One region of the Paenibacillus sp. FSL R5-0517 genome, then DNA from elsewhere that is predicted to be linked to it. Evidence: predicted binding sites of a transcription regulator. Region 1 holds the regulator's gene; each other region holds the start of a gene.
What was found. Region 1 encodes LexA, which represses DNA repair genes until DNA is damaged. Its sites were predicted from a motif close to CGAACATATGTTCG; they were not measured.

Region 1 (7,215 bases):
GTTCTGCAATCGCATCTGTATCGTAACGATTCAATAACTTGGTGAACACCCATCTTTTCCCGCGACTTTTATGTTCGATAACAACTGTGCCTGGTTCAATTCTGAATTTGACAATATCTTCAACCCCGATTGAACGTTCACGATTACCCTTTGTCGTTATAATCCGATTACTGCTGATCTTGATGTATGGACGACGAAGCATGAAGATGACTGCCAAAAATACGTAAAGCAGCATCGTCACCCAGTCCCAGGTTGTCATCGGAGCTTGCACAAGGAACGTGCTCATAAACAGATACAAAAAGGCGAGACCGATCAAAAATATAGGGAACAAAAGGCTACGTCCCTTAAAGACTTCTTCACCTGGTGTACCTGTGATGGGCTGACCACTTTTTTTGCGTTGCTGATTTAACTGCTTGGAATTTTTCTTAACCGTTCTCTCGAACGAACGCGACATGAGAATCCCCCTTATGTGTCTTTGTATCGGCTTACATAACTGTAAACCAACATTTCCCCCTATAAATTGCATACTCAGAATAACAGGAAGAAACCTAAATATCATAATGATATCATTAGGTTTCGTTAGTGTTTGAGTTTGCCTTGGTGGCCTTTGTCATTCTCATCATCAACAATCTCAATGGTATCCAGTTGTTGTCTGAAATTGCTGCGAATATTACTCAAATAAATCTCTCTTAGCTCGGCACGTTCAGCAAGTTCTTCCGCCGACAATCCAGTGGACTTTTGCTTACGAGCCAATTCGTTAATACGTGCTACCAGACTATCTATATCCAAGCTTGTCCCCTCCAAAAATACAAAGTCATATTAACTTTGCCATGATAAAGGCTGCTTGTCAAGCTGACACGCGTTAACTCTCATTGATGTGCTTTTATTCTGCGAATTGCGGTAGAGTTAGTACTTGTCCCACTTGGATCGAAGTCGCTTGAAGTTGATTCACTTTCTTAATTGCTTCTATATATATACGTGTATCCATATTAGTCGGTTTATGTTCCAAAGAAATACTCCATAATGTTTCCCCTTGTGAAACGGCTATCTTTCCTCCAGGCAGAACATCATTCTCATTGCCAGCAAATACCGTTAATACAGTGCTACATCCAATAAATATAATCAAAGAAGTGATGGCTACCTTTAATATCCATGAAGAAATCTTGAAACGCGCTAAAACCTTCTTGTAGTTCCCTATGTTAGACTTCACCAGTTCCGAATTCATCGGTTCATAAATACTTTGATAAGTTGAATATCTCATTAAATACCCGCCTCCAAACGTTTGTTCCTATCTATTGAAATCAATATAACACGAACACTTGTTTTGTTCAATAGATTTTTAGAACAATTGTTCGCTTATTTTTTGAAGGAGAAATATCTTAATTCAAACCCTTCTGCGAAGCATTTGCAGTATTTTGCTCTCACTTTTGAACAAATTCTGTTTTATAAGTTAAAAAACACTGATTATATGCCATTTTATTTAGAACTTATGTTTGTACGAACGGAGGTTCTATGTTATAATTTTCCCAAACGTTACTAAAATGGGGTTGATACGGTATGTCGAAGATATCCAGCAGGCAGCAGGCAATTCTGGAATTTATACGAAATGAAGTCCGGTTGAAGGGGTATCCTCCTTCCGTACGGGAAATTGGTGAAGCTGTTGGACTGGCTTCCAGCTCAACAGTACATGGACATTTGGATCGCCTGGAGAAAAAAGGTTTGATCCGACGCGACCCTACCAAGCCAAGAGCCATTGAGCTTTTGAGCCAGGAAGAATCTGAGCATTCTCATCAATTTGCTCATAGCGTTGCACGTATTCCTGTCGTTGGTAAGGTTACAGCCGGAGTTCCAATTACTGCAACCGAGAACATTGAAGACTACTTCCCTCTTCCTACACATTATGTAGGTGAACAGAAAGTGTTTATGCTTTCGGTAGTCGGAGATAGTATGGTGGAAGCAGGAATCGTTAACGGAGATTACGTTATTGTCCGTCAACAGCAAACTGCTGATAACGGTGATATCGTAGTGGCAATGACTGAAGACGATGAAGCTACAGTGAAAACGTTCTATAAAGAGAAAGATCATATTCGCCTTCAACCGGAGAATGCGACCTTCGAGCCTTTACGTTTGAAACACGTTAGTATTCTGGGTAAAGTCATTGGCCTTTTCCGAGATATTCATTAATAACTAACCTGAGTAACAAAACTAGATGCAATACACTGAATACAAAAAGAGGTTGCCCTGATGAACAGGACAACCTCTTTTTATGTTTATATTGTTTTATCTGCTAATTATTCACTGCGTTTCAGAACACTCTTGTGATGCGAGAACACATCAAAGCTCTGTTGTCCGTGATATGAGCCCATACCACTCTCTCCTACACCACCAAACGGAAGATAATGCGAAGTCATATGAGAAAGCGTGTCATTAATACATCCCCCACCGAAGGAAACTTGATTCAGCACCTGATCCTGTAGTTGCTCATCCTGTGTGAAGAGATATAGTGCCAATGGTTTTGGCCGGCGAACAATCTCATCCAGCACGGGATTCAGGTCGCTGTACGTAAATATGGGAAGAATCGGACCAAAGATCTCTTCTTGCATGACAGGTGAATCCCAGTTCACATCTCCAAGTACAGTCGGCTCAATCAGCAACTGCTCACGCACAGACCGTCCACCTATCAGCGTTTTGCCATCTGTAAGAAATTTCGACAACCGATCAAAGTTACGCGCGTTGACAATATGCGGGAAATCAGCATTCTGTAACACATCATCCCCAAATTTATCTTTGACCTCTGCGCCAATCAGATTAATCAATTCATCATGAACTTGTTCATGCACAAGCAAGTAATCCGGAGCAACACATGTTTGCCCTGCATTCAGGAACTTACCACGAACAATACGCTGAGCTACCAGCTTCAGATCTGCGTCACTATGGACAATAGCAGGACTCTTACCGCCTAATTCAAGAGTTACAGGAGTCAGGTGCTCCGCAGCTGCCCTCATAACAATGCGACCAACACCCGTACTGCCTGTGAAGAAAATATAATCAAACTTCTCTTTCAACAATGCTGTGCTGGCTTCGACTTCCCCTTCCATAACGGCAATATACTTTTGAGGAAAGATCTCCTGAATAAGATCATACGTCAGACGAGATACGGCTGGTGTTAATTCAGAAGGCTTGATAACTGCACAGTTACCGGCTGCAATTGCTCCAATCAGTGGACCAAACGCCAGTTGGAAAGGATAGTTCCAAGGTGCAATAATAAGAGCCACTCCGTATGGTTCAGGGTAAATGGTGCTCACCCCATCCGGCATAGCTGAATTGGTTGGGACTTGTTTTGGCGCAGCCCATTCCTCCAGATGTTCTAATGCAAAATCCAATTCACCCAGAACAATGCGAATCTCGGAACCGTAAGCTTCGGCCTCGGATTTGTTCAGATCCGCCCGAAGTGCATCTTGAATCCGTTGCTGATACTTTTCGATTCCTTTTCTAAGCTGTTGAAGTGCATTAATCCGATACTCAATATTTTTAGTTTGTCCTGTATAAAAAAATGTACGTTGTTCTGTCACCAATTGTTTTGCCTGATCCATATTAACATCTCCAATTAATTATTTAAAATTAAATTGCTCAAAATTCAATTAAAGTATACCTCTTCTATATGAAACTATCAACATAATATTGAAACTTTAATTTGAAACTTTCTGAAATTTGGCAGGAATTTAATAGAACAGAGTTAAAAGTCCCTTTTGTTTCATGACTATCAGAATTTACAGGAAGCTTGATTTAAACTTTTGCTGCCCACAATTTAATGCACTTTAGAAAGAGTCCTAATTTCAGTTTTTTTTCATAGATTACTAGATAAATAATAATGGTTTTTCGCTACAACAATTATGAAGTGATACAATTCATTAAATTGAGAGGTTTATTAACCATATATAAAAAACTCTCCTTTCATTAATGATAAGAGAGTTTTTAGGATTATCTATCGGTGAAAGTATGTATTTTGTTAGTTATATGTAAGCCTTGGTTACAGACAAACACAGAAATGCTATGTGGATGACCAAGAATGCTTTAGGGGACAATTGGGGGCATTTTGGGGGCACTTTGATTTTTCTTTAAATGTTTAGGGATTTGCCCACAAAAAGAAAAACCCCTCAGCGCTAGAGCGCCAAGGGATTGAGCTATTAGTACAAAGTGATATATTGATCGCGTTCCCATTGGTGGACTTGTGTTCTATTTATGTTCCATGCTTTCAAAGTGAATCATCCACCATCGGAAATCGGCTTAAAACAAGTATTATCAGTGATCAGCTTTTCAAAACTAATCATAATTATTCAGACTTTTGTGGGCATTTTGTGGGCGCTTTTGTGGGCGCCCTTTTTTTCTTATTATAATGAAGAAACACGTTTCAAATATCCACTTTGATTGTATTACTACTCTGACATATGACGCTGGTTAATCAAAAATCTCCTAATTAAAATAATATGCTTATACAGATATTATAAAGTATAAGCTCGCAATTCTAAAGCGATACAATCTCATTAATTAACAGAGACAATTTCGGCTAAAGAAACCCAATCCTCCAACATCATCTTTATTTCACACCGTGCTGAGTTTAATCCCACAGCTACTCCTGATATCGGCTCTTCGAAGAAAGGGTTAAATAATATCAATTCAACATTACTACTTCTATTATAAGAGTCAACAAGTACTTCACTGATCCGTTGCATTTCCTGATCGTCCAGTTCCGGCTTACCACGTCTCTTCTGTTGCTCACACTGAGCCAACCATGCCTCTCTATGTCCAGGCATAATCATTCTGGATGTATCATACAACCCGTTATACTTCAGTCTGCTACGCATGACAAGCTCCCCCTTAATATTGAGTCCAATAGTCAATGTTCCCAGAAGGTGGTGTGTGGTCTACCTTAGGACGTTCTCCCTCACGTTCCCACCCTTCCAGTATCACTATGTTGGCCGTGTCAGACTTATCTTCCCAATGTATGTATTCCGCAACCACAAGAGCGTCCAGAGCAGCCATTACGTCTGGCTTATACTTACCCGTTTTGACAGTCAGTTCGTGGATCGTGGGAAATCTCCGCCGTCCACCTTTGTAGTTGTACAAGATCCTCAGTACCTTGCGTTGAAAATCCGTCAACATTTTAAGTCCCCTTAAGCTGTTGTTATTATTGGACGGCATGCCAGTAAACCAGATTCCCTAAACGTACGTGGCTGTCCCGACAATAGATCATCAGCTTTAATCATTCCCGACCGTATGCTCTTGACTTGGATACGTCGTTTGGTAATCTTTCCACTTTGATCCTCATAGATAATTTCAACCAACCAACCCAAGTATTTCACTGGCATGTTCATCCCCCCCCCAATTTAATAGAACATTTGTTTGTATTTTTATTATATGCGAATGTATGTTCGTTATTCAACAGAAAAAAATACCCAGTCCAGAGACCGGGCTCCTTTATACCAAATTCACAAAATACAAATAAAAAGGTTCACTAGCAAATAAATGCTGGTGAACCTTTTTGTTATAATTCAAGCCAATCTTTAAACTTAACTTCTTCTTCATCAAGAGTCCTACATGCGAGCAAAGGAGTCCACTCCCAAAAATAATTCCCATTGCTTCGTATAAAGTATTCTAATAATTCAGCAAAGGTGAGACCCAAATAATCAAAATCTGATCCAGATGATCCTAAGAACAAATTTCTTTTATCCTTCTGAGAAGCAAAAAATATCGTGCCTCCCGCATATTTAATCAAGGGGAATAATCCTGGAGCAATATCTGGAGAATAAAAATCGGCTTCTTCATCCATTTCCTTTACGCTATATACAACCAGCGATTCACCATCGCCAGTATCAAACAATGAAGCACCATTACTTATTTTAAGAAACTCAATAATATCTTGTGGCAGCTTTATTTGATGTTTGTTTTCAAGCGCATGGATATCATTTTGAAGAGCAGGCTTATGAAAAACAAATTTCGCCTTATAGAGCTCTCCATCTCCTCGAAGCACATTTAAAGAATTTTCATTTTCCACTTGTGAAATCAGAATCTTAAGAAACTGACTGACTCCAGAATTAGTCATATTCATACTCTCCTTTTATTACTTATATCCAGCAAAGAAAGATGTATAAAGTTTATGGACATTTTTGCTTAACGGGATTAAGTTACTATTATCATTGGTGCCACCAAACTCTTTAGGTCTGATATGATGTATATCAACTAAATCCCAATTATAATTGGGTACGTTGTACGTTGTTTGGTACCACTGTCTAAATGGTTTGCGTTCTTTATCAGTCCAATTTACAGGAGTAGAGGTTTTTGCCCAAGTCAAACTAACTGGGTCTGTAATTCTTTTTCCTGATACAGGGTCAACATAGTCCCCAGGCCAAGGGCGAGCCGTTTTACTAAGTAGTAGCGTTGAAGACGAAGATACCAAAGGAACTATTTCTTTTGGGTAGTGCACACTTACTTCAAAAGTAACCGAGTAATAACCTACACCTGATAAAGCGATGTTTTTCTGAGTCGACGATCCAAGCCCTGGGAATGTGATGTTATCAGAGGTTCTAGATATGACTTGTGGCGTACCTCCTTTAGTCATAGCTTTTTTTAGAACGTAGTTTACACCTACTAAGACAGGTTTGGAACCGACTACCTTTGTAACGCCCAACCCAGCAGTAATCTTGCTTGTGCCTCCCTGTGGGTTCAAAACAGGTTGAATACCAATTGAATTTACTCCCACTGCAGCAGGAGAAACTTTTGATGTTGCAGGTACTTCTGCTAAATTTGCTTCTGTTGAAATTAACGGCTGTTGCATATCAGGCGAGGAATAAATATAAATACTCTCACCTGGTTGAATTGTTTCTCCATTTACTTCAAATGTATAAGTAGTTTCTGGAGTTGTACCGTAAATGTCAGGAACATCACTATTTTCCTTGAAATCATCAACGAGATCACGATCAACAACAGGATCAAGGTCTATTTCAGATGAAATAGCATTCTCGTTGATATTTGGATTACTATCTTCTTCTGCACTAATTGAATTAGGGAAAAGTCCCAGCATGAGTGCTAAAGCTAATAACAAGGCGAAGTTCTTTCTTAATAGTTGTTTCATGAATTATCTTACCTCCAAAGGATTAGTATATTTATGCCCTTCTACCCTCCATTCAAGCTTCTGATCATACAAATATTATTATC
Region 2 (7,215 bases), 420 kb from region 1:
ATTATTGGCCGGGATTTTCCGTTCGATGAAACCTTTTTGCTCTAGACCTTGAAGCATGCTTGTAACACTTGCCCCACGCAGATGAAACCGATCTGCAAGATCCTTTTGAATAATATGATTATCTTGATTCTCATAAATATAATCGATTACTTTTCCTTGTTGAGAACTTAATCCTAACTCTTTTATACTTTCATCCGCTCTTTTCTTTAACTTAAGACCGATAATTTGAAACAACTCCATATAAGGCGTATCTTCTCGGGAATGCATGACCGTCCATCGTCCCCTCTCTAATTGTTAGGAATCTAATTGTAAGTAGCTAAAATATACAGTGATCCCAGTAGGCTTGTCAAACGATTGTTAGACTATTGACTGTTAGGTATCTAACAGTTATACTGCGAGTTGTTCAGTCACAAACACATTAGGAGGATTTATGATGGAGAAATTAAATCAGAATGCTGGGTTAGAAAAAATTACTGCGATTACGAATGTACGGATCTTTGATGGATATCAAATCATTGCTCCCAGACATATTGTCATTAAAGGGGTGTCCATTATTTCAGTGGGCGGAGACATTCCAAGCGACGCAACAATTATCGATGGAGAAAATGCGACATTAATACCCGGCCTGATTGATGCACATGTCCATACCTCAATTGGCGGATTACGGGATGCCTTAAAATTCGGCGTTACAACAGAACTCGAAATGAACGGCGACTTTACTAAAAGAGGGCGCGAAATTCAGCTAAAAAATGTCGATGACATCGCAGACGTCCGATCTGCTGGTACGGCGATTACCGCTCCTGGTGGGCACCCAGATGAATTACTGCCTGATGGAGATGAAATACCTGAATTCGTATTAAAGGAACTGGAGAAGTTATCGGAGGAAGACCGGGAAGCCATGTTGGCCGCCTACGCTCACGATCACGACGAAATACCTCAAGTGACGACGGTTGAAGAAGCGATCAAACATGTGCATACCCAAGTGGAGAATGGATCCGACTATATTAAGATCATGATTGAAGAAGGAACGGTTATGGGTGCACCTGGCCTGCCTGTTCTAAGTGATGAGATCCTAAAAACAGCCGTTACTGAAGCCCACAAATTTGATAAGTTGGTTATTGCCCACGTTTTGACGGCTCTTTCATCGAAAGCAGCCATCGATTTTGGAGTCGACGGTTTGGGGCACTTGTTTATCGACAGACCCGAGTACACGTCCGAATTGGTCAAATCCATAGCTGATTCTGGAGCTTTTGTTACACCGTGCTTGGTGTTGAATTCATCGATTATAGGTAATCCGGCATCGGAATTGGCTAATGATCCACGAGTTCATTCCAAATTAAGTCCAGATTGGATCGATATCTTGAACTCAAGCTTCAATACGTTCCCACATGGCAATATGGAGAACAGCTTTAAAAATGTGATGGATCTTCACCGTGCCGGAGTTGATATTCTTGTAGGGACGGATGTCGCACCGGTTCCCGTTCCGAACCTTGGTGGCCTTGCTCATGGGGCCAGTGTTCACCACGAAATGCAGCTGCTGGTGAAGGCTGGGTTCACTCCGATCGAAGCTCTTCAGTCGGCTACTTCCAAACCGGCCCGTTGCTTTGGTCTACATGATCGTGGCCGGATTACCGAAGGTGCACGTGCTGATCTTATTCTCATAAACGGTGATCCGATCACTAATATTTCAGATACATTGTCAATCCAATCCGTGTGGTTCAATGGTTCGCGAAAACTAGGCTAAAAACTAGAAGATTATATCTTCCTAATTGTAAAATCACTAAGAAGAGGGAATGCAAAATGCAGTCCCTCTTCGACTTTAATCTACTCTCCCCCTCTACTTAAGGAGCATACAGCTTTGGATTCAACGGGACTTTGGTTTGTCTCCTACTGAGATGGCAATCCTCTTTTGCAGTATAAATAGAAAACCCATGTTATCTTAAAAGACAGCACGGGTCCTGAGAGTTGTTCAATTCGTTTCCTTGTTGAAATGATATTGTTGGATGTTACTCCATCCGCTTACATCACATTGTGCATAATCATTATCACCCACAGCAACCATCGTACCATCCGATTTCAATCCAATTGTGTGGGCACAGCCCGCTGAAATAGCTCTAATGTCATGCCAGCCCCTTACGTCGCATTGTTGATGTTTATTAGAACCCACAGCAACCATTGTACCGTCAGACTTAAGACCAACGGTATGATAACTTCCCGCTGCAACTGCGACAATATCGAGCCAACCGCTTACGTCGCATTCCCCTTCATGATTTCTACCCGTAGCCACTACCTTGCCATCCGATCTAAGCCCAACCGTATGAAGATACCCTGCCGAAACAGTCAACATGTCGCCCCAGTCGTTTACGCTACATTGGTTATATTTATTGTTACCAACTGCTGTTACCGTACCGTCTATTTTTAGACCAACTGTATGCCAGTCCCCCGTCGTGACCGATATAATATCATGCCAGCTGCTCACGTTGCATTCCCCTTCATTATTTCGCCCCACCGCAACCACGGTGCCATCTGATTTAACCCCAACAGTACGGCACCAACCTGCTGAAATGGTTACGATATCGCGCCATTCGCTTACATTGCATTGATCATGCTTATTCCAACCTATAGCTGTTACCGTACCATCAGATTTAAGACCAACGGTATGAGCATTACCTGTGTTCGTAGCCATATGAACATTACCGGCATCAACGGCGACGATATGGGACCAATCGCTTACATCACATTGACCGTATTTATTATCACCCACGGCTATGACTGTTCCGTCAGATTTAAGAGCGACGGTATGACGGCGACCTGCCGCTACAGTACAGTTACGGAACCCTTCTGTCTCAAACACTGCTACCTTCCGTGAATTGTAGTCCATAACTTTCCTCCCCTCCACCCATTAAAATCTTTCGTTGTTCAACGGTGAGTTACCAACGTACTACTCTTATTCAACGTTGTATTATAATACTCCTGGCTGTCAAGATAATGGAACCATGCCGTGCTATCCAGATATGTTGATACCATTCTTCTGAAGGATAAATTCTTGTTTCGGGACGGAACAATATGGATAAATGTATCTATCTGTATGTAACTGAATCTTGAGTTCTCTCATTTTATATGGTTAATATGCCAATCACAAAATTTAAGACAAAAAATACCGACCCTTCAATTTCAAAGGTCGGTTTACCCAAATCGGGAGAAGAAAACAATGGTTATAGCTGTATTATATCCACCTTATGCCGTTATATACCGTATTCTGCTCTAACTCTATGTTTATCTTGGCATATCAGTAATATCAACGCTCATATGTTCAGTAAGCATTAAGGTCACATCCACTTTCACTTTGCTCCACAATAGAGTCATTTTGTGAAGGTAACCTCTTACCGAATAATTTACTGTTAAACTCAGCTCGGATCTCTCCTCTTCAATGATTTTTATATGATGTTCCTTTAAACTTTGTTTTGACTTGTACATCTCTAAAGCAATTTTCTTTTGAGTACCGTCCAGGTAATCAATATACACCGATTTCATCTTAAAGTTTGAAGCGTATATTTTATGCTTATCTACCTCCAGAGCACCTAAAAGATACGGAAGCTCAACCAGCCTCTTGACGAGTGCAAGTTCCTCAGAAGTTTGTCTCACCGTACACACCTCCTCCTTCTTCAAACTTTACAGTGACCAGTTGATCAAAATCGACCCATTCAAATCCATTTTCCATTTCAATTTTTATTTTTTTTCCAAAGGCACTGACTGAAGTGACGATCCCGTGTATATACCGATTGCCTGACTCATGAAATACTTCAAAGGTGGCTCGCAACGTATAGTTGAGGGACATATCTATATGTTGAGCAATAATCTCCCACTCATCTTCATGAATCAGAGGTTTCGCCTGAACATGAATTTGAGTACGATGCTGTATAATTCGTTCTTTATGTTGTGGAAGCATCATGCGGCTCGATTCCCATAATCCATTGGCCTCCAGTTTTTTGCTCATTTGTAATGCCCCCCAATTTTAGATGCTCGATCGATCGCTTGGCCCGCAGCCGTAATGGAGCTCGCTCGAAGAATGGCAATGTCGCCATATCGATCCTTGATGTTGTCCATCACCTGATCAATGGCTCGTTTCTGCTCTTGATCATCGAAGAAAGATAGTTGATATGTATCCGCATTGGATAATTGAGATAGGGATACGCCTACACGGCGCACAGGTTGCCCATCCCAATGTTGATGGAATATGCGTTTGGCTATTTTGCACACATCAACGGTTATGTTTGTAGGATCAGACAGTTTAACCTGCCTGTGAAAACCGGTTGGGTGATCAAAATCTGCTCCCGATACACTCACAGATATGACACTACCCATCAGCCCCTTTTTACGGGCTCTTCTGCACACTTCTGTACAGATATCGAGAATAACCACTTCAATCTCCCATGCTTCTGTGAAATCTCTGGGCAGGGTCATTCCGTTTCCGATATCCTTTTGTGTATTATGTGTGTTGACCGTTACCGGCGAATTGTCGAGTCCATTGGCAACCCTCCAGATGACTTCTCCATTAACACCCCATTTGCTTCTTAATTTGGAAAGAGGCGTATTCGCCAGGTCTTTAATGGTTCGGATACCCATCTTCCAGAGATGTTTTTCCATTCTTGAGCCAATCCCCCACATATCGCGGATGGGCTTATCTCCAATGTGAAGATGTAACTCCTCTTTCTTTAAGTGAAAAATGCCACCTTCCGCTTTTTTAGCAATCATATCGCAGCACAATTTACTGATAATTTTGTTTTCACCAATGCCCGCTCTGGCGTAAACCCCTGTTTCGTTATAGATTTTGTCTTGAATTTGTTTGGCCAAATCGATTGGATCATTACCAAATAAATGCATAGACCCTGTAAAATCAGCGAATAATTCGTCTATACTGTATGGCTCAACCAGATCGGTGAATTCCTCAATAATGGACATAATTTGGGTGGAAACTTCAATGTATTCTTGCATGTGAGGTCTGACAATGATCAGTTCAGGGCACTTCTGAAGAGACTGCCAGAGTGGTTCTGCGGTAGATACCCCCTTAGCTTTGGCTAATGGACAAGCGGCAAGAATAATGCCAGAACGTCTTGCTGGATCGCCTGCAACGGCGAGAGGTCTATTTTTGTATTGGGGCATTTTTGCCTTTTCGACTGAAGCATAAAAACTCTGCATATCAATGAGCATGATGGTTCGCTGCTTAGTCCACACTGAAATCACTCCTGTACATTTAAGAACGTATGTTTGTATATATTATAAACCGAACATGTGTTCTTTATGCAAGAGGTAAATATTTATATTTGGCATAGGACCAAGTGAAGGATTCAGATCATACTAGGTTACGCTCGCAAAAAAAGTCGCTAAATTAGCGACTTCAATGGGAACATTCTTATCCTTTATGAAATTTCCAGATGCAATAGCGGGAACGGATTACCAGAACCATCGAATTCGGAGCGTCCGATCTGTACAAACCCCATTTTGCTATAGAATTGTGCAGCTCCAGGATTCTGTTCGTTGACATCCACCTTCAGGTGGCGTCCTTTGATCTTGATAGTATGTTCGATCAGCAGACGACCAACTCCCTGTCCATGCTGACTTGGATCGACGAATAACATCTCAATTAAGTTATCTTGCAACCCGATAAAACCGACAGGCTGATGTTCTTTATCTAGAGTTTCCCACACCTCGACTTGCCGTTCCTGTAATACTTTGCTTACCACATCCCGATAGAATTGAATGTGTTGTTCCTCCAAAAATGTATGTGTTGCTCGAACAGCTCTCTCCCAAATCTGAACCAGTCGTTCCTGATCTTGCTCCCGATATGACACAATATCCATCTCAATCTCTCCATCTCTCTTTAGGGCGTGTCTCAAAGCTCGCTGAACTGCATCTTTCACCGCCTTTTCGCCCCCTGCTGCGTCACTTTCCCTTGACGTGCCCCGGCACGCCTGCAGAAAACTTTCTTGCTTGGAACGAAAATTCGGCAAAATCTGCTCCCTTCGGAGTTTTCAGACACGCCCTAGTTAATTTAAATCACTGTTTCTTGCTTAGCTTTTCAATAGCCAGTTCTTCCTCTGTTACGAAGAATATATCGTTCCCCATGTTGCTTTCATAGATAAAATCTCGAAGACTTTTACTGGTATAACCGGAAAAATCACCAATGATCGCAATTTTGGTCTGGTAATTGATGAACTTTTGCAACACTTCACCTGCCAGCCGTGTTTTCAGATCAAAAAACACTTCACTGACAGCAGATTTGTTAACTATAATACGGTGACAATCGGCTTCATATCGAACCGTAGCCATAAAATCGATAGCGGATTGAACATCGGTAATTAATTCTTCATCACTCGTAACGTAAGCAATAGATACTCCATTTTCATTTATTTTTCTGATATTCATGTCTTCTTTTCCCTCATTCCTTATATTGAAGAACCCAATATCTTGATCCAGGTTCACCTTCTTCTACAATAGCTTTCCAGCCTTGCTTTTTATAAAATGTGAGTGCTTTATGATTATCCGAGACACATTTTAATGTGACAGGCGTTCCCAGTTCGACCACGGATTGCTGAAGTAACTGCTTTCCCACCCCTTTGCCGGCAGCACTTGGGTGCACAAACAAATTATGAATAAAGCGGTCAGGTACATATAGTGACGCAAATCCAAGTACTTGATCGTTGTTCTCTGCCAAAAGAATCTGTTCTTCCGATGTATCCCGGTCAAAATCGTCTAGTCTCATCTCATCGGCATTGGCCCAGTGAAAGCTCTCCCGCCGGGAATCCAAATAAATATGTCTCAATTGTGGATAGTCTGCAATACGGGCTTCTCTAATGATCATCCGATCAATCCCCCATTTCCTCTGTGTCATCAATGTCGTTGTTACCTGGAGCCGATCTTTACCATTTGTTTGGCCTGCACACGACCTGCCTGTAACAAGTCATCACTGAACTTCGCATCACTAACTGCCCGTGCCAGTGCAACGGTACCTACCATACTGCTTACCAACGCATAACCATCAGCGGTATTCATCCCAGCCATAGTTGTAATAAACGCGATAAAACGTTGCAACTCCTGCGTGTAAGCTTGTCGAATATCCTCCGATAGTTGGGAAATCTCTCCCGATAAAGCTGGTAAGATACAACCGACTTCCGTCTGATCTCGGTGCAGGGAGCTTAAATAAAAATCAATGAC
Region 3 (7,215 bases), 860 kb from region 1:
TATTCAACAGGCGCATCAACTCGTACACGCAGGATACAAGGAGATTGTTCTGACGGGTATTCATACAGGTGGTTATGGCGATGACATGGAGAATTATGATCTCACCGATCTGCTGTGGGATCTGGACAAGGTGGAAGGTTTGGAGCGTATTCGAATCAGCTCGATTGAAGCCAGTCAGATCGATGACCGCATGCTCGACGTGATCCAACGTTCGGATAAACTCGTTCGTCACTTCCATATTCCGCTGCAAGCGGGGGATGATACGGTGTTGAAACGCATGCGCCGCAAATATACGACAGAAGAGTTTTACAATAAGATGCTTCGCATTCGGGAAGCGATGCCGGATGTAGCGATTACAACAGACATTATTGTTGGATTTCCAGGTGAGACCGATGAGATGTATCGGAATGGCTATGAGCTGATGCGGAAGATCGGTTTCTCCGAAATGCATGTATTCCCTTATTCCAAGCGTACGGGTACGCCAGCAGCACGAATGGAAGATCAGGTGGACGAAGAGGTCAAAAATGCACGTGTGCATGAACTGATTGAGTTGTCTGAGCAGATGCAGCTGGAGTACGCTAAGCAGTTTGTTGGACAGGTACTTGATGTTATTCCCGAAGGTGAAGCCAAGGGTCGTGAGGGAAGTGGCAAGCTGCACGGTTATAGCGACAACTACATTCAGCTGGTCTTTGACGGAACCATGGATATGGTCGGTAAAGTGTGCCGAGTCAAAGTGGTTGAAGCTGGTGTCAACGAGAGTCAGGCTACGCTGGTACGGGTGTTGGAAGAGAATCTGAAGTCCGCCGCGATGTGATCGAGGCGTCAGAAACAAGGATTTCATTTCCTTGGGGAGCTTACCCGGGGAGATGAGGTCCTTCTTTTGCAAAAAATAAGATATTGAAGTCGATGGGGGAGAGTACGATGAACAAAAAAGAAATTTCAGCAGGCGGAGTTGTGTATAGAAAAGGGGAAGACGGACGTCTTCAAATTCAGCTTATCGTAGATCGTTATGGTAAAACAACTCTCGCCAAGGGCAAAATGGAAGATGGAGAAACAATCGAACAGACGGCACTGCGCGAGATTTTGGAAGAGACAGGTATGGTGGGTCGTATTGTAGAGCCAGTTGATATCATTGCATATACGTACCAACATGCAGACTTTGGCCCGGTGGACAAGGAAGTTCATTATTATCTCGTAGAAGCCGAGAGTGGTGATCTACAGCCTCAGATTGAAGAAATCAAAGGTGTGGATTGGTATGCTCCGGAAGAAGCATGGTCCAGACAGCAGCAGAGCGGATATGATAATAACGATGACATCTTGCGTGTAGCACTGAACAAATTGGGCATTAATGTATAACTCACTATAGTTCTAGTCTTGGTTCAGTTAGCCGGGTGTTCTGTGGGTCTGGATAGGCAGATCATCAAGCCACAGGTGACTTCGCCGCGGGGGCGTGGACCGGTGGTTTTTTGTGCCAGATGGGCAAGTAACAGAATGGCAAAGCAAGCAGTGAACTGGTGATGTTAAAAAGGGTCTGGGCATGCGCAATCTGTGCCCCGTTGTCCGCTGACAGCCAGGCCGAAGCTGCATGCAGCTGGCCGATCAGCGGCATAAAGAGCAGCGCTCCCGCAATGTTTAATACAACATGGGAGGCTGCGACAAATTTGCCCGCGGATGCGCCGCCCGCGGCAGCGATCACAGCGGTGATGCAGGTCCCCACGTTGGACCCGATCACAATGGCGATGCCGATCTCCACAGGCAATACCCCTGTGGCTGCGAGCGTAATCGCCATGCTAATGACAGCTGCGCTGCTGTGAATGAGCGCGGTAAGACAGGCACCTGCCAGGAAGCCCCACCACAGGCTGTCGGCCGAGCGGTCGAGAAACCATTGAAATACACCCATGCTCCGCAAGGGTAAGGCAATGGATTGCATCACCTGTATGCCTGTCATGACAAGTGCAAATCCCGCAGCTGCCAGGAAGCTGTACTGGATGTTAAACAAAGTCCGGCGTGTGCTCTCAGGCGCGGCCAGATTGCGTTCACCAAGCACAACAAACATGGCCCAGCCCGTCAGCGACAGGACAAGCAATGGCAGGGAAGCGCGTCCGATCTGCAGTCCCACCAGCTCCGTCGTCAGACAAGTCCCGATGTTGGTACCAAGGATGATGCCGAGTGTGCGTCCATAGGTAATTAATCGGGCATTCGCCAGTCCAATGGTAAGTACGGTGACCGCCGTACTGCTCTGTAACAAGGCCGTTGCACCTGCACTGAAGGCCATGCCTTTCCACGGAGCAGAGGTGGCACGATTGAGCCAACCTGCCAACATGGGCCCTGCCATGCGCTGCAAGGCCGTCTCCATCAGCTTCATGCCACCAAAAAAGATAATAAGCCCATAGAGTAGGGGCAATATCACATCTCTAAACATAGAACATCATTCCTTCCGTCCGGTTCCTTACCTCATCCTATGAGTAAGAAAAGACAACCATGACAAGCCTAAAGGAATTCAGAGGGAACCGGACCATTCCGTTCCCTCATTCAAAATTACGGAATGCGTCTAAATTACCCGCCCCAATTCGAAAGATACGGTGATTCGTGCAAACGTAGCGAAGAAGACGAAATTGTTACCGAAGAAGCGAAGCGCTCGCCTTTATCCCCGGATTTTCCCTTTAAAGAAGGGAATCAAAAAAATCTGGAGACAACAGCGATCGGAAGATCGATTCGTAACCGAAACGCCACCTACGCGCCGCACCAAACCTGTCTTTTGAACTATTAAATAAAAGGAAGTGGATCTACCTTGCCATCAGTTACACTCGAACGCAGTCGCAAAAAGCGGCTTGAACATGCACATCCATGGATTTTTAACAACGAAATTGCCTCGGTTGACGGAAACCCGGAGCCGGGAGATCTGGTCAATGTATTGAATCATCAAGGTCGCTATCTGGCGACAGGTTATTACAATCCCGCATCTCAGATCACGGTAAGGGTTGTAGCTTATCAACCCCTGGAGTCCGAACAGATGGATACGGCATTCTTTGTAGCGCGTTTTCGCGATTGCTTGCGTCATCGGGAACGTTTTATCCAGGATGGAGAAGCGTACCGTCTCGTTTATGGGGAAGCTGATTTTCTGCCCGGATTGATCGTTGACCGATTCGGTAGCATCCTCGTTGTACAGTTGCTTACACTTGGCATGGATCGTTGCCGTGAAGCCATCGTTCAAGCACTCATTGAAGTGATGCAGCCTGAAGGCATATATGAGCGCAGTGACGTCTCAATTCGTGAACTGGAAGGTTTGGAGCAGACCAAAGGTCCACTGTATGGAGAATGCCCAAGACATGTCACCGTTACCGAGAATGGACTACTCATTAAAGTCGATATCGTGGAAGGACAGAAGACAGGTTACTTCTTCGACCAACGTGAGAATCGTGCAGCGATCGAACCGCTTATGAAGGGTTGGGGCTATAAGAGTGGAATCACACTCCAAACGACTGAGCAGGACGGCACAGAGCAGCTCTTGCCTGTGAATAAAAGCGGTAAGGTAGTTACATTCCCTTATTGGGATGGTGCCACCGTACTGGAGTGCTTCTCACACACGGGCAGCTTCACGTTAAATGCTTGCAAATATGGAGCCAAGAAAGTGACTTGTCTTGATATATCGGAGCATGCCATTGAAAGTGCACGAACGAATGTCGAACTGAATGGTTTCACCGACCGTGTCGAATTCGTAGTTGCCGATGCATTCCAGTACTTGCGTGAACAAGTGAAAGGACTGGATGAACGTACTGCACGTGCGCGTGCTGGCGAACAAAAAGTAGATACTTCCAAAGCGCTTGCAGCTGGCGGTAAAACGTTTGATGTAGTGATCCTCGATCCCCCAGCGTTTGCCAAGACGAAATCAGCAGTCAAAGGCGCATGCCGTGGATATAAGGATATCAACCTGCAAGGAATGAAACTGGTCAATGAGGGCGGATATTTGGTAACCGCCAGCTGTTCATACCACATGCGTCCAGACCTCTTCCTGGATACGATTGCTGATGCAGCGGAAGATGCTGGCAAAGTGCTTCGTCTAATCGACTGGAAGGCTGCAGGTAAGGACCACCCGCAAATTTTGGGCGTGGATGAAGGACATTACCTCAAATTTGCTATTTTCGAGGTGCGTAGCAAAAAGAATTAGAGAAGTCTCTTTTTACTTTTTTTAATCCTTCGTGAGATAAAGTGAAGTTTAAATGAATGATACTTTCGGTTAACAGTCCGCAGTGTGAACAGCTGCGGGCTTTTTGCCGTGTTAACGGAGAGAATCTCCGGTTTTACCGGATAGTGGCAAACGTATGTTCCGAACCAAGTCAGATATGTTATACTGGGAATTAAAATCTTGTACGTGTGGTTTGGAGGATTAGACATGTCCGTTCGTTTTCTTATTGGCCGGGCAGGCAGCGGCAAAAGCTCGCTGATTACCCGGGAAATTACATCCTTACTTCAAAAGGAGCCGCAAGGTAAACCTTTGATTTTACTCGTTCCCGAACAGAGTTCCTTTCGAACAGAGCAGGCATTGGTGTCTTCTGGAGCAATTAAAGGTACCATGCGTGCAGAAGTGCTCGGCTTTCGCCGATTAGCTTACCGCATAATGCAGGAAGCAGGCGGTTCTGCTCGTATTCCAATCGGAGCCGAAGGCAAAAAGATGCTGCTCTATAAGGTCATCCAGCGTCGTAAGGAAGAATTGAAGCTGTTTGGTGCATCTGGCAGCCAGCTGGGTTTTATAGGCGAATTAAATGACTTATATAGTGAGTTTAAACGTTATGAAGTTGATCCATCTTTGCTGGAAGAAGGGTTGTCTGGAGGGTATACCTCATCCTCTTCGCCAATTCTGGAGGACAAGTTGCATGACTTGAATCTGATCTATCGTGACTATGAACAGGAACTGACCAATTTATATATTGATGATGAAGATACGTTGACCGAACTGACAGAGCGCCTGTCTGAAAGTACATTGCTGCAGGATGCTCAGATCTGGATTGATGGTTTTCAGGGATTCACGCCACAGGAGATGAGTGTGATCGGTCGCCTGATGTTGCAGTGCTCTTCCGTGACGATTGCACTGACATTGGATCGTCAATATGATCACGGCGCACTGCCTGGAGAACTGGAACTGTTCTATCCAACGGCAAGTGCATATGCGCGTTTGAAAGGGATGGCTGAAGAACTGGGTGTACCGAGGGATATCACCGTGCTAGATTCGGAGATTCCACCTAGATACAAGGATCGTCCGGGACTTGCTCATCTGGAGGCTGGTTTTGACCGCCGAATTCGTTGGAAAGGTGATGGTACTGATTCAGGAATCCGCCTAGTTGCAGCGGAGAACCGACGAGCTGAGATGGAGGGAGCACTCCGTGAGATGCGGCGTCTGGCGCAAAACGAAGGTGCGCGTTATCGGGATATGGCAGTACTTGTTCGTCAGTTGGATACCTACGCTGATATAGCTGAACCGCTATTCAGGGACTATGGTGTACCTGTCTTTCTGGACCGCAGAAGAAATGAACTTCATCACCCATTATCCGAATTTATCCGTTCCGCACTGGATATTGTTCGGCGCCACTGGCGTTACGAGGATGTATTTCGCTGTGTCAAAACGGATCTGCTGCTTCCGCGTGATGGTTCCATCACTCGTGAAGATATGGACCAACTTGAGAATTATGTGCTGGCTTGTGGTATTCATGGGTATCGCTGGACTGACGGCAAGCCGTGGAAGTATGTACCCAGCCTGTCGCTGGAAGACAATGGTCAGGATGGCCGTAGTCGTGGACGGGACCAAATGCTTTCTTTAATGGAGCGTTGTCGAGCGGTCATTACAGATGCCTTGGGTGCTTTTGAGAAACGGATGAAAAAAGCAAAGACAGCCAAAGCTCAATGCGAGGCACTATACAGACTGCTGGAAGAGGCCGAGATTCCATGGAAGCTGGAACAGATGTCTGCTGAAGCTAAGACTCAAGGTGACCCAGAACGGTCGAGAGAACATCGGCAGATGTGGGGAGCTGTGCTGGATCTATTGGATCAGATGGTAGATATGATGGGCAATGAACGGTTGGATATCACTCTGTTTGCCGGGATGATTGAGACCGGATTAACGGAACTGAAGCTGGGTCTGGTACCACCCGCACTTGATCAGGTATTGGTTGGTTCCATGGACCGTACACGTCTTCAGGATATCAAATATGTATTTATCCTTGGTGCAGTTGATGGTGAATTGCCAGCTGTACCTCAGGATGATGGCGTATTAACGGAACTGGAGAGAGCGTTATTGACGGAAAGAGGTGTAGCGCTTGGACCAGGTGCAACGAGGCAAATGTTGGATGAACGTTTTCTGATCTATACGGCACTTACAGCGGCAAGCAACCAATTGTGGTTGAGTTACCCGGTTGCTGATGATGAGGGAAAAGCACTGCTTCCTTCCGAGATTGTCCGCCATGTACGGAAAATGTTTGGTCTACAAGAACAGCCATTGCTTGCCCAACCACCGGTTGTGAACTCGGAAGAATCCCATTGGTCGTATGTCACCCATCCGGGTCAGAGTCTGTCTGCGCTCATTGGACAATTGCGTAAATGGCGTCGCGGAGAAGACATCCCTGAAATGTGGTGGGCGGTCTACAATTGGCATGTATCTCAGGAGACAAGCAGACCTCAGCTGGAACGGTTGATGGGATCAATCTTTTATCGTAATCGGGCATTGCCACTACGTACAGCCACCAGTCGCAGATTGTATGGCACAGAGGTAAGGACGAGTGTCTCGCGAATGGAGCGGTTCGTAGCTTGTCCATTCTCCCATTTTGCTTCGCACGGGCTGCGTCTCAAAGAAAGGCAATTGTACCGCCTTCAGGCTCCTGATATCGGACAATTATTTCATGCTGCACTAAGCCAGCTGGCTATGCGGTTGCGCGAAGAAAATCGTAGTTGGGGCAGTTTGACTCCAGACCAATGCCGTCAGGAAGCCGAGCAAACGGTGGAGCAGATTGCTCCACAGCTGCAAGGGGAGATTTTGTTAAGCACCAAGCGATACGGTTATATTTTCCGCAAATTGAAGGACATTGTTAGCCGGGCATCTGTTATTCTCGGGGAACAGTCCAGACGTGGAAGTTTTGAACCGATTGGGTTGGAGCTTGATTTTGGACCGGATAAAACACTGCCGCCACTGCGTTTTGAACTGGAGAACGGCTGTGTGATGGAAAT

Region 2: MKX40_RS15925 (DNA polymerase IV) is a predicted target of LexA. The motif match lies at 5,258-5,271, and genes of this name have one in related genera.
Region 3: addB (helicase-exonuclease AddAB subunit AddB) is a predicted target of LexA. The motif match lies at 4,316-4,329, and genes of this name have one in related genera.

What each region holds. Positions count from the first base shown of each region.
Region 1 is NZ_CP150235.1:4,026,046-4,033,260, forward strand. It holds gene MKX40_RS17695 (hypothetical protein) at 1-454, opposite strand, end outside; gene MKX40_RS17700 (DUF896 domain-containing protein) at 580-789, opposite strand; gene MKX40_RS17705 (LysM peptidoglycan-binding domain-containing protein) at 884-1,261, opposite strand; gene lexA (transcriptional repressor LexA) at 1,558-2,184, shown strand; gene MKX40_RS17715 (aldehyde dehydrogenase) at 2,292-3,593, opposite strand; gene MKX40_RS17720 (YolD-like family protein) at 4,545-4,865, opposite strand; gene MKX40_RS17725 (hypothetical protein) at 4,879-5,163, opposite strand; gene MKX40_RS17730 (hypothetical protein) at 5,175-5,369, opposite strand; gene MKX40_RS17735 (SMI1/KNR4 family protein) at 5,546-6,103, opposite strand; gene MKX40_RS17740 (HNH endonuclease signature motif containing protein) at 6,122-7,132, opposite strand.
Region 2 is NZ_CP150235.1:3,602,789-3,610,003, reverse strand. It holds gene MKX40_RS15950 (MarR family transcriptional regulator) at 1-267, opposite strand, end outside; gene MKX40_RS15945 (amidohydrolase family protein) at 434-1,744, shown strand; gene MKX40_RS15940 (chromosome condensation regulator) at 1,970-2,881, opposite strand; gene MKX40_RS15935 (hypothetical protein) at 3,277-3,645, opposite strand; gene MKX40_RS15930 (YolD-like family protein) at 3,629-3,997, opposite strand; gene MKX40_RS15925 (DNA polymerase IV) at 3,994-5,211, opposite strand; gene MKX40_RS15920 (acetyltransferase) at 5,421-5,921, opposite strand; gene MKX40_RS15915 (DUF4180 domain-containing protein) at 6,058-6,426, opposite strand; gene MKX40_RS15910 (GNAT family N-acetyltransferase) at 6,440-6,862, opposite strand; gene MKX40_RS15905 (TetR/AcrR family transcriptional regulator) at 6,904-7,215, opposite strand, start outside.
Region 3 is NZ_CP150235.1:4,889,298-4,896,512, reverse strand. It holds gene mtaB (tRNA (N(6)-L-threonylcarbamoyladenosine(37)-C(2))-methylthiotransferase MtaB) at 1-814, shown strand, start outside; gene MKX40_RS21770 (NUDIX domain-containing protein) at 922-1,356, shown strand; gene MKX40_RS21765 (Na/Pi symporter) at 1,421-2,422, opposite strand; gene MKX40_RS21760 (class I SAM-dependent rRNA methyltransferase) at 2,792-4,168, shown strand; gene addB (helicase-exonuclease AddAB subunit AddB) at 4,394-7,215, shown strand, end outside.